2 regions of the Spirillospora sp. CA-128828 genome follow, and region 2 is predicted to be linked to the other one. Evidence: predicted binding sites of a transcription regulator. Region 2 holds the regulator's gene; the other holds the start of a gene.
What was found. The regulator HrcA, encoded in region 2, represses chaperone genes, less so after heat shock. The targets are predictions, from matches to a motif close to TTGGCACTCTCNNNNNGAGAGTGCCAA.
Positions count from the first base shown of each region.

Region 1: a site for HrcA is predicted at 3,456-3,482, ahead of ACQPXG_RS08285 (FmdB family zinc ribbon protein). Genes of this name have one in related genera too.

Region 1 covers NZ_CP191986.1:1,612,467-1,618,626, reverse strand. Annotated here, with positions in the region: gene galU (UTP--glucose-1-phosphate uridylyltransferase GalU) at 1-122, opposite strand, end outside; gene ACQPXG_RS08300 (5-formyltetrahydrofolate cyclo-ligase) at 156-737, shown strand; gene ACQPXG_RS08295 (NAD(P)-dependent oxidoreductase) at 820-1,809, shown strand; gene ACQPXG_RS08290 (potassium/proton antiporter) at 1,911-3,398, shown strand; gene ACQPXG_RS08285 (FmdB family zinc ribbon protein) at 3,520-3,885, shown strand; gene ACQPXG_RS08280 (MMPL family transporter) at 4,271-6,160, shown strand, end outside.
Region 2 covers NZ_CP191986.1:2,952,571-2,958,730, reverse strand. Annotated here, with positions in the region: gene ACQPXG_RS14750 (SigE family RNA polymerase sigma factor) at 16-603, shown strand; gene ACQPXG_RS14745 (hypothetical protein) at 600-1,295, shown strand; gene ACQPXG_RS14740 (16S rRNA (uracil(1498)-N(3))-methyltransferase) at 1,302-2,033, opposite strand; gene dnaJ (molecular chaperone DnaJ) at 2,130-3,266, opposite strand; gene hrcA (heat-inducible transcriptional repressor HrcA) at 3,267-4,277, opposite strand; gene ACQPXG_RS14725 (DUF3097 domain-containing protein) at 4,482-5,294, shown strand; gene hemW (radical SAM family heme chaperone HemW) at 5,308-6,160, opposite strand, start outside.

The DNA of each region.
Region 1 (6,160 bases), 1.3 Mb from region 2:
ATCGCCGGTTTGTCGACGATGGGCAGCATTTCTTTTGGAGTCGCCTTGGTTGCGGGCAAGAATCGTGTACCGAGGCCGGCCGCCGGGACGACCGCCTTGAGCACAGGTGCAATGTCGGCCATGTACTGACCCTAGTCACCCGCGAGGACAACAGCGTGCAGGACATCGTTTCGAAGACCGATCTCCGGGCCGCGGTGCTCGGACGACGTGCGGCGATGCCGCCCGAGGCCCGTGCAGAGGCGGCGCGCCCGATCCGGGACGCGCTGCTGTCCGTCCCGGAGGTCGAGATGGCCGGGACCGTCGCGGCGTACGTCTCGATCGGCAATGAACCGGACACGCGCAGCCTGCTGTTCGCGCTGTGGAAGCGAGGGACGTACGTGCTGCTCCCCCGGCTGCTCCCGGACGGCGATCTCGACTGGGCCTCCTACGAGGGGCCGGACTCGCTCGTCCCGGGCGCCCGCGGGTGCCTGGAGCCGTCCGAGCCCCCGCGCGGCGTGAACGCCGTGGGCAGCGCGGACGTCGTGGTGGTCCCCGCCGTCGCGGTCGACCGGACGGGCATACGCCTCGGGCGCGGCGGCGGCTCCTACGACCGGGCGCTCGCGCGGGTCGGCCCGGCGATCCTGACCGTGGCGCCGCTGTACGACGCCGAGCTGGTGGCGAGCCTGCCCGCGGAGCCGCACGACCAGCGCGTCCGGGCCGTGGTGACGCCGTCGCAGGGGCTGGTCCGCCTCGGCTGACCCGGGTGCCGGGCTCGTAGAGTGAGAGGGCCAAGATCGCGGACGGGGACGCGGTCGGAGACGGCCTGACAGGAGGTTCGAGATGACGGCGCCGTGGCGGATCCTTTCCCTGCCCCGGATCGGAGAAGAGATCGTCCGGGGGTTGTTCGCACCGCTCGGTGACGCCGCGGAGGTCACGTTCCCGCGGACCAGGGATCGGGCCGGCCTGCTCGCCGCGCTTCCCGGCGCCGACATCGTGATCGGCGACTTCACCGGACGGCTGGCGCTGGACGCCGAGGCGGTGGCCGAGGCGCGGCGCGTGTCGTTCGTGCAGATGCCCGCGGTCGGGACGGACAGCATCGACGTCGCCGCGCTGACGGAGGCGAACGTGCCGGTGGCGAACGCGGCGGGCTTCAACGCGCGCGGGGTCGCCGAATGGGCGGTCGGCGCGGCGTTCGCGCTGTGCCGCAACCTCGTCTGGGGCGACCGTGCCGTCCGGGCGGGTGGGTGGCCGCAGATGGAGATGGCGGGACGGCATCCGCGCGAGATCCATTCCCAGCGCGTCGGCATCGTCGGGTTCGGTGCGATCGGTGCCGAGGCCGCGCGGCTGTTCGCGGCGCTGGGCTGCACGGTTTCGTACTGGTCAAGGCGGAAACGTTCGGATGCGGCGGTCACGTACCGGGAACTGGACGACCTCGTCTCGACGTCGGACATCCTTGTCCTCGCCTTGCCGCTGACCGACGAGACCAGGGGGCTGATAGGGCCGGAACGTCTGGCCCTGCTGCCGGACAAGGCGCTGCTGGTGAACGTGGCGCGCGGGGGCATCGCGCCTGACGACGCGGTCATCGCCGCTCTGGATTCGGGTCGGCTGGCGGGCGCCGCCCTGGACGTGTTCGACGAGGAACCGCTTCCCGACGGGCATCCACTGCGTTCCCATGAGGACGTCCTGCTGTCGCCGCATGCGGCGGGGGCGTCCGTCCAGTCGCAGTTCAATCTGGTCGCGATGGTGCAGGAGAACGTCATCGCGGCCGTCCAGGGACGTGACGTGCAGAACATCGTCAACGGGGTAAATCCGCAGGTCACACGGCGATAGCGGCGATCCCGGACACGCCATCCCTCAATCGTAAGTATGTGATCAGCTCGTGAATCTGTAGGATTGCTAAACGATCAACTTTGACGACCTCGAAGGGTGGGATGTTGCACCTCGACATCTGGCTACTCCTCGGGGCCACGCTTGTACTCAGCGCTATCATCGCCGTCAGGCTGTCGCACAAGGCGGGTCTCCCGACCCTGCTGGCCTACATGGGCCTCGGCCTCTTCATCGGCGAGTCCGGCCCCCTCCACATCTATTTCGACAACGCGGAACTCGCCGAGACGCTCGGCTTCGCCGCTCTCGTCCTGATCCTCGCCGAGGGCGGCGTCACCACAAGCTGGCGGCACGTGCGGCCCTCGGTGCCGGCCGCACTCAGCGTCTCCACCATCGGCACCCTGATCAGCATCCTCGTCGTCGCGTTCGCCGCCATGTGGCTCGTCGACATGGACTGGCGGCCCGCCTTCCTGCTCGCCGCGGTGCTCGCCCCGACCGACGCCGCGGCCGTGTTCTCGGTGCTGCGACGGCTGCCGCTGCCGTCCCGGCTGTCCGGCCTGCTGGAGGCCGAGTCCGGCTTCAACGACGCGCCCGTCGTGATCATCGTGGTCACGCTCAGCGCGCACGGCACCGCCCCCAACCTGGCCGAACTGCTCGGCGTGATGATCTACGAGCTGGTCGCCGGCGGGATCATCGGCTTCGTCGTCGGCTGGCTGGGCGCCCAGGCGCTGCGCCGCGTCGCGCTGCCCGCGTCCGGCCTCTACCCCATCGCCGTCCTGTCGCTGTCCATCGGCGCATACGGGGCCACGTCGCTGCTGCATGCCAGCGGATTCCTCGCCGTCTACGTGAGCGCGCTCGTCCTCGGCAACTCGCGGCTCCCGCACCGCCCCGCCACCAGGGGGTTCGCCGAGGGCGTCGGATGGCTCGCACAGATCGGGCTGTTCGTGATGCTGGGCCTGCTGGCCGATCCCGGCGACCTTCCCGGCCAGATCGTGCCCGCCCTCGTCGTCGGATTCGTGCTGCTGCTCGTCGCCCGTCCCGTGTCGGTGGTGCTTTCCACGATCGGGTTCGGGATGTCGTGGGGCGAGAAGGTGTTCGCGTCCTGGGCCGGACTGCGGGGCGCCGTCCCGATCGTCCTCGCCACCATCCCGATGGTGGCGGAGGTCCCGAGCGCCGACCGGATGTTCGCGATCGTCTTCAACATCGTCGTCGTGTTCACGCTGCTCCAGGGGCCGACGCTGCCGCTGGTCGCGCGCTGGTGCCGGCTGAAGAGCGACGAGCAGACCCGCGAGCTGGACGTCGAGGCGGCGCCGCTGGAGGAACTGCACGCCGACCTGCTGGAGGTGCGGATTCCCGCCGACTCCATGATGAGCGGCGTGGAGATCTTCGAGCTGCGGCTGCCGCCCGGCGCGTCGATCACCCTCATCGTGCGGGAGGGGGCGAGCTTCGTACCCGAACCCACCACGCCCCTGCAGGCGGGCGACACCCTCCTGGTGGTCACCACCGAGGCCGTGCGCGAGACCGCCGAACGCCGGCTGCGCGCGGTCAGCCGGAAGGGCAGGCTGGCGGGATGGTTCGGCGAGACCGGCGGCTGACCTCCGGCCCGCCGGGGAACATCCCGGGGGCGAATCCTGTTTCAGGCATGGGTACCATTAGCAGTCGTTCAGAGTGAGTGCCAGTCCGGGCTCCGCCGGACTGAGTCAGCGAGGAGGAACCGTGCCGACGTATCAGTACGTTTGCACCGAGTGCGGCGAGCCTCTGGAGGTCGTGCAGAAGTTCAGCGACGACGCGCTGACCGAGTGCCCGGCATGCAGCGGCAAGCTCCGCAAGGTCTTCTCTGCGGCGGGGATCATCTTCAAGGGTTCCGGCTTCTACCGCACCGACAGCCGCGGCTCGGGCAAGTCGTCCTCGACCGTGGGCGCCTCGTCCAACGGGTCGTCCAACGGCTCGGGTGAGTCCAACGGTTCTTCGGGCGACTCCGCCAAGGCGTCCTCGTCCTCCTCTGACTCCTCGTCGTCTTCGTCTGGGGGCGACTCGTCGTCGTCCAGCAAGTCGTCCTCCTCGTCTGAGAAGGTCGCCTGACCTTCTAGGTCTCGTACGCGCACCGGGGGATCCGCTGACGGATCCCCCGGGTTTTCCTGTGCTCTGACGCCGCCGGCTACATCTTCCGATGTAGCCGGCGGCTTTTCTGTGCCTCGAAGGAGGTAGCCGACTTCCCTCCTCATGCCGGACGCGCAGGCGGGCCGGCCTGGCGACCATTGAGGAGATGGGAGATTCGGCCCGGGTCGCCCGGAACCATCCCGGCTTGACATAGCTCTACTTTAGAGAGACTCTTAGTTCGAGAAGCTCGCCAGCGCCTCCCGCGCTGGAAGTAATCGCGATAGTACTTGACATATCTCGCGGGTCGAGAGATTCTGGCGCGAACGCGACATATCTCGAATCGCCCGGTGCACACAGGAGAGGAACCATGAGCGCACCTAGCCCGGCTCCCCCCAGGGGACGGTCACACCGCCTGGCCGGACTGATCGCCGGACGGCGGACCAAGTGGGCCGTCCTGGCCCTGTGGGTCGTCCTGCTGATGGCCCTCGGCCCGCTCGCCGGCAAGCTCGGCGACGTCGAGGAGAACGACGCGGCCGCCTGGCTGCCAGGCGGCGCGGAGTCCACCCAGGTGGTGAGCCTGGAGAAGCAGTTCCGCAAGGACGAGACGATGCTCGCCGTCGTCGTCTACGAGCGGTCCGGCGGCATCACCCCGGCGGACAAGGCCAAGGCCGCCTCGGACGTCGCCGCGTTGCAGAAGCTGCCCGGCGCCCAGAAGGCACAGGGGCCGTTCCCGTCCAAGGACGGCAAAGCCCTGCAAACCCTCGTGCCCTTGACGGACGTGGACCTCACCGGCGCCGTCGACCAGGCGCGCGACCTCGCCAAGCGCGGACCTCCCGGACTGACCGCGCACGTCACCGGCCCCGCCGGTGGTGGCGCCGACCAGTTCGAGGTCTTCCAGAGCCTCGACGGCTTCCTGCTCATGGCCGCAGGGCTCGTCGTCATCGTCCTGCTGCTCTTCATCTACCGCAGCCCGATCCTGTGGTTCGTCCCTGTGCTCGGCGCCGTCTTCGCCCTAGGGCTCGCCCAATCCACGGTGTATCTGCTCGCCAAGTACGCGGACCTCACCGTCAACGGCCAGAGTGCCGGAATCCTGACCGTCCTCGTCTTCGGTGTCGCCACCGACTACGCGCTGCTGCTCGTCGCGCGCTACCGGGAGGAACTGCACCGGCACGAGGACCGGCACGAGGCCATGGCGTACGCGCTGCACCGCGCGGGGCCCGCCATCATCGCGTCCGCCGCCACCGTCGCGATCGGTCTGCTGTGCCTGCTGCTCGCCGACATGAACTCCACCGTGGGCATGGGCCCCGTGGCCGCCGCCGGCGTCCTCACCGCGCTCGCCGCCATGACGACCCTCCTGCCGGCCCTCCTCGTCATCTTCGGCCGCTGGCTGTTCTGGCCGCTGGTCCCCCGGTACGACGAGAAGTACCTGAAGCCGGAGGCTTACGAGGCCGAGCACGGCATGTGGAACCGCGTGGCCGGTCTGGTCGGCAGGCGCCCGCGCGCGCTCTGGGCCGTGACCATGCTCGGACTGATCGCCCTCACCCTCGGCTTGGGCTCGCTCAAGGCGGACGGCCTGTCGGACGCGGGACAGTTCACCGGAAAGCCCGACTCGGTGAAGGGTTCCGCGGTCGTCGCCCGGCACTACCCCGCCGGTTCGGGTTCGCCGGCCGTGGTCATCGGGTCCGCACCGGCGTCCGGCCCGCTCGCGCAGACCCTCCGCGGGACGCCCGGCGTCGCCGAGGTCGGCCCGCCGGTCACGGCGAACGGACTGGTCAAGTACGAGGCCACCCTCAAGGACCCGGCCGACAGCGAGGCAGCGCGCACGACCATCGACCGGCTGCGGGCCGCGGCGCACTCGGTCCCGTCCGCGGACGCCAAGGTCGGCGGCATGACCGCGACGCAGCTGGACATCAAGCGCGCCTCCGCCCGCGACAACAAGCTGATCATCCCGATCGTGCTGGGCGTGGTGTTCCTGATCCTCATCGCGCTGCTGCGCGCCGTCGTCGCGCCGCTGCTGATGATGGGCACCGTGGTGCTGTCGTTCCTCGCCTCGCTCGGCGCCTGCGCGCTGATCTTCGAGCACGGCTTCGGCTTCGAGGGCACCGACTCCGGCTTCCCGCTGCTGACGTTCATCTTCCTGGTCGCGCTGGGGGTCGACTACAACATCTTCCTGATGCACCGCGTCCGGGAGGAGTCGCAGGCGCTCGGCACCCGCCGCGGCATCCAGCGCGGCCTCACCGTCACCGGCGGCGTGATC
Region 2 (6,160 bases):
GAGGCAAACCAGGACATGCCCTTTCGTAAACCGGACGACGAGGGTGCGCGTCCAACTGACGTGACCGAGACCCTCGTGGCCAGGGGCACGGCGGGAGCGGTGGCCGCCGCCTGGGATGCCGACCAAGCGGTGACCGCGCTCTACAGCGCCAACTACCGTTCGCTCGTGCGCCTTGCGGCCATGCTCGTCCGGGACGCGGGGACGGCCGAGGAGGTCGTCCAGGACGCGTTCGTCGCCATGCACGGCGGCTGGCGCCGGCTCCGCGATCCCGACAAGGCACTGTCGTACCTGCGCCAGTCGGTGGTCAACCGGTCGCGATCGGTGCTCCGGCACCGCGCCGTCGTCGAGAAGTACGCCCCGAAGGGCTTGCCGGACGCGCCGAGCGCGGAGGCCGGGGCCATCGGGGAGCTGGAACGCTCGGCGGTCATCGACGCGCTGTCCCGGCTCCCCGCCCGCCAGCGGGAGGCGCTCGTCCTTCGCTACTACGCCGATCTGTCCGAAGCGGAGATCGCCAACGCGATGGGCATCTCCCGCGGCGCCGTGAAGAGTCATACGGCGCGCGGCATGACCGCGCTACGCAACGTCCTGGAGCAGTTCTCATGACCACCGACCCCCACGACGAGCACGGCGAGATCCTGCGCCGCGCCCTGCACGCGGAGGCGGACTCGGTCAACCCCGCGGGCGACGGCCTGGAGCGCATCCGGGCCCGCATAGCCGACGGCCAGGGCCGCCGGTTCGGTCTCGGACGGTTCGGCCCGGCCCGCTTCGGGTTCGACCGGTTCACCGTGAACTGGGCGCGCCCCGTCCTCGCCGTGGCCGCCGCCGTCGTGATCGCCGGGATCGGCGTGACGGCCCCGCAGACGATCGACCTGATCCAGCAGTCGGTGGGCAGCAACAGCCCGTCCGGCGGCGGGCACGACAGCACCGACGGGGACCGGACGGGCGCCGGGGGCGGCCCGGAGTTCCCCGTCCCGTCGTCGGCGGGCGGCAGCGCGTCCGGCAGCCCGAGCACCTCGCAGACGCCGAGCCCGAGCACCTCGCCGGGTCTGTCGTCCTGCAGCATCCCGTCGCCCGGGGCCTCCGCGGCCACCGCCTCGCCCGGCACGGCGACCACCCCGGCCCCGGCCGCCACACCGTGCCCGAGCGAGACGCCGTCGCAGACGCCGACCACGACGCCGACGCCGCCCACGTCCACGACGCCCGACCCGGGCAAGCCGACCGACCAGCCGACGCCGCCCGCGTCGAGCGAGCCCGCGAACACCACCGAGCAGGGCGCGGCCGGGACCTCTCCCTGACAGGCGCTACCAGCGGCCGGTGGCGGCCAGCAGCACGCTGGCCGCGGCGACACCGGCCGTCGAGGTGCGCAGGACGGTCGGGCCGAGCCGGGTGGCGCGCCCGCCGGCGTCGCGGAACCGGTCGAGTTCCTCGCCGCTGATCCCGCCCTCCGGGCCGACCACGAGGACGATCTCGCCCTCGGCGGGCGGCTCCACCGCGCTCAGCGGCGCCTCGGCCTCCTCGTGCAGGATCAGGGCCAGCGACGCGTCGGCGATCCGTCCGGCGACCTCTTCGGTGGACGCCAGCTCCGGCACCTCGGGCAGCCGGCCGCGCCGGGCCTGCTTGCCTGCCTCGCGGGCCGTCGCGCGCCAGCGCCCGAGGGCCTTGTCGCGGCGTTCCGGACGCCACCGGGTGACGCACCGGGCCGCCGACCACGGGACGATCTCGTCCACGCCGACCTCGGTCATGGTCTCCACGGCCAGCTCGCCCCGGTCGCCCTTCGGGAGGGCCTGGACGACCACGAGGCGCGGCGAGGGCGGCGGCTCTCGGTGCCGGACCAGCACGTCCAGGGTGAGGGACGCGCGGTCGGCGGCGGTGACGACGCATTCGGCGAGCAGTCCCTCGCCGTCGGTCAGGTCGACGCGCTCACCGGGCCGCAGCCGCCGCACCGCCGCGGCGTGCCGCCCTTCGGGCCCGTCCAGCAGGACCCGGTCGCGTTCGAGCGCGTCCGTCCCCGCGAGGAAGACCGGCGGACTCATGCGCGCACTCCCGGTTCATGTGCGGGGTTCATCTGGGCCCCCCGGATGCTCCGAATCGCCGCGGCGGCCCTCCTGGTAGGCCGCCGCCACTGCGCTTCAGTGCTGGTTGAACACGTCCTTTATGCGGGAGAACACGCCGCTGCGCTGCCCGGGGGCGAACTTGCCCGGGGGGCGTTCCTCGCCGCGCAGGGCCGCGAGGCGGCGCAGGAGCTCCTCCTGCTCCTCGTCCAGCCGGTTCGGCGTCTCCACGTTCACGTGGATCATCAGGTCGCCGCGGCCGCTCTCGTTGAGGTGCCGGACGCCCCGGTTGTAGAGCGTGATGACCTGCCCCGACTGCGTGCCGGGCTTGATGTCGACGCTCTCGGCCGCGTCCAGTGTCTCGATCGTGACGCTGGTGCCGAGCGCCGCCGCCGTCATCGGGATCTCGACCGTGCAGTGCAGGTCGTCGCCCTCCCGCTCGAAGATCGGGTGCGGCTTCTCCACGATCTCCAGGAACAGGTCGCCGGGCGGGCCGCCGCCGGGGCCGACCTCGCCCTCGCCGGCGAGCTGGATGTGGATGCCGTTCTCCACGCCGGCCGGGATCTTGACCTTGACGGTGCGCCGGGTGCGGACCCGGCCGTCGCCGGAGCACTCGGTGCACGGGTTGCGGATCACCGAGCCGAACCCGCCGCACGCAGGGCACGGCCGGGCCGTCATGACCTGGCCGAGGAAGGAGCGCTGGACCTGCTGCACCTCGCCGCGGCCGTGGCACGTCTCGCAGGTCTCCGGATGGGTGCCGGGCGCGCAGCCCGAACCCTCGCAGGTGGTGCAGGCGACCGCGGTGTCGATGGACAGCTCCCGGGTCGTGCCGAACGCGGTCTCGCCGAGGTCGAGCTCGACCCGCAGCGTCGCGTTCCGGCCGCGGCGGGCCCGCGACCGCGGGCCCCGCGACGTCGCGGTGCCGAAGAAGGCGTCCATGATGTCGCTGAACGGGAATCCGGCGCCGCCGAACCCGCCGGCCCCCGGACCGCCCGCGGACGCGAACGGATCCGCGCCGAGGTCGTACATCTCGCGCTTCTTCGGATCGGAGAGCACCTCGTACGCCTGGGTGATCTCCTTGAACTTCTCCTGCGTCTCCGGATCCGGGTTGACGTCCGGGTGGAGTTCCCGCGCGAGCCGGCGGTAGGCCCTCTTGACCTCGTCGGCGCTGGCGTCCCGCCGGACGCCCAGGGTCGCGTAGTAGTCGTTCGCCACTTACGACCCCGCCAGGATCTGTCCCACGTAGCGTGCCACTGCCCGTACCGCTCCCATCGTGCTGGGGTAATCCATGCGTGTAGGCCCGAGAACTCCAAGCCGGGCCAAGGTGAGATCGCCCACCCCGTAGTCGGCGGCGACCACCGAGGTCGATCTGAGCCCCAGGTCGGGGTTCTCGGTGCCGATCCGCACCGTAACTGTAGAGGAGTCGCCGGTCTCGCCGAGCAGCCGCATCAGGACGACCTGCTCCTCCAGCGCCACCAGCACCTCCCGCAGGCTCTGCGAGAAGTCCACGGCGGCGAGGTTGGCCGCCCCGGCGAAGACGATCTTCTCCTCGTGCTTCTCGACGAGTGTCTCCAGCAGGACGGACAGGACCGCCGCCGCGATCGGCCGGTCGTCCGGCCCCACCTTGTCGGGCAGGTCCGCGACGGCGGCCGGGACGTCGCCGAGCCCGAGCCCGTCCAGGCACGTGTTGAGCAACGCCCGCAGGTGCCCGATCGATTCCTCGGAGATCGACCCGGTCTCGATGACGCGCTGCTCCACCCGGCCGGTGTCGGTGATCAGGACGAGCAGCAGCCGCCCCTCCGCGACGGGGACCAGCTCCACGTGCCGCACCGACGAGCGGGTCAGCGACGGGTACTGGACCACCGCGACCTGCCGGGTCAGCTGCGCCAGCAGCCGCACCGTCCGGCCGACGACGTCGTCGAGGTCGTACGCGCCGGACAGGAACGTCTCGATCGCGCGGCGCTCGGCGACCGACAGCGGCTTGATCGTGGACAGCCGGTCGACGAACAGCCGGTAGCCCTTGTCGGTGGGGACGCGCCCGGCGCTGGTGTGCGGCTGGGCGATGTAGCCCTGCTCCTCCAGCACCGCCATGTCGTTGCGGATGGTCGCCGGCGACACGCCGAGGTTGTGCCGGTCCGCCAGCGCCTTGGAGCCCACCGGCTCGTTGGTGGAGACGTAGTCCTCGACGATGGCGCGCAGGACCGCGAGTTTCCGGTCGTCCAGCACGTTGTCACCTCCTTCGTCCGGCCGGCCCGTGCAACTGGCACTCCTTACTCCCGAGTGCCAAGTCTACGGCCCGGAGGGCTCGGCTGGAGCGCCCGCGCACTCCCCGCATGGCTGCGCGATCCTATCCGTATCGGGCGCGGACGCCACGCCGGGAGACGAGGGACGACGCCGCCCGGGCCTCCCGCCGGGTTAATGTGCGGACCCGTGCGGAGTAAGAACTACGGAAACGACGTGCTGGCCGGCGACTGGCGCAGGCCCCGCAAGGGACAGATCCCCGAGGTCCCGGCGGAGCCGGGACTGGTGGCCGAGGACCCCGGCAGCGGCTTCTGCGGGGCCGTCGTCGGCTGCGACAAGTTCGGCGTCACCCTGGAGGACCGGTTCGGCAAGCGCCGGGTGTTCCCGCTGACCAAGTCCGGGTTCCTCATCGACGGCGAGCCGGTCACCCTGGTCAGGCCGGGCGCCGCGCCGAGGGGCCCGGCGCGCTCGGCGTCCGGGTCCGTCGCCGTCGAGGGCCTGCGGGCACGGGTGGCCAAGGAGAGCCGCATCTACGTGGAGGGCGTCCACGACGCGGAGCTGGCCGAGAAGATCTGGGGCCACGACCTGCGGGTCGAGGGCGTCGTCGTGGAGTACCTCGAAGGCGTGGACGACCTGCCCGCCATCGTCGAGGAGTTCGCCCCGGACGAGGAGCGCCGACTCGGCGTCCTCGTCGACCATCTGGTGGAAGGGTCCAAGGAGTCCAGGATCGCGGCGCAGGTCACGTCGCCGCACGTCCTCGTCACCGGTCACCCGTTCATCGACATATGGGAGGCCGTCAAGCCCGCGGCCGTCGGCATCCGCGCCTGGCCCCGCATCCCGCGCGGCATCTCCTGGAAAGAGGGCGTCGTGGCCGAACTCGGCTGGGGCGACGACACGGGCGCGGCCTGGAAACGCATCCTCGCCTCGGTCAACACCTACACCGATCTGGAACCGGCCCTCCTCGGCCGGGTGGAAGAGCTGATCGACTTCGTCGCCGGCTAGTCGCGGGGGCCGGTCAGGTCAGGGTGTGGAGGACGGCGTCGGCCAGGAGGCGGCCGCGTCGGGTCAGGACGGCGCGGCCCCGGTCGTAGGGGGCGCGTTCGATCAGGCCGTCGTCGATCGCTCTGCGGGCGGCCTTGTCGTCGAGGAGGTTCGCCGGGCAGCCCTGGGCCAGGCGGAGTTCGAGCATGATGCGCTCGAAGCGGCGGTCCTCGGCGTCCAGGATCTCCCTGGCGTGCGCGGGCGTGGTGCCCTCGGCCAGGCGGGCGGCGTACGCGGCGGGGTGTTTGACGTTCCACCAGCGCGTCCCGCCGACGTGACTGTGCGCGCCCGGGCCGACACCCCACCAGTCGGCGCCCGTCCAATAGAGCATGTTGTGCCGGCAGGCGGCGCGGGGGTCGGCGGCCCAGTTGGAGATCTCGTACCAGTGCAGGCCGTGGGCTTCGAGCAGCTCGTCGGCGATCAGATAGCGGTCGGCCATGGCGTCGTCGTCCGGAGCGGTCAGCTCGCCGCGTTTGACCTGTGCCGCCAGGCGGGTGCCCTCCTCGACGATGAGCGCGTACGCCGACACGTGGTCGGGCTCCGCCGCCAAGGCCGCCTCCAGAGAGGCCCTCCAGTCGTCGTCGGTCTCCCCTGGCGTCCCGTAGATGAGGTCGAGGTTGATGTGCTCGAAGCCCGCCTTGCGCGTCCACTCGACGACCTGCGGAACGCGTCCGGGCGTGTGCGTGCGCTCCAGGACGGCCAGGATGTGCTCGCGCGCGCTCTGCATGCCGTACGAGACGCGCGTGAACCCTTGCTCACGCAGACGGTGGACGTACGCCTCGTCCACCGACTCGGGGTTCGCCTCCGTCGTGACCTCCGCACCTGGA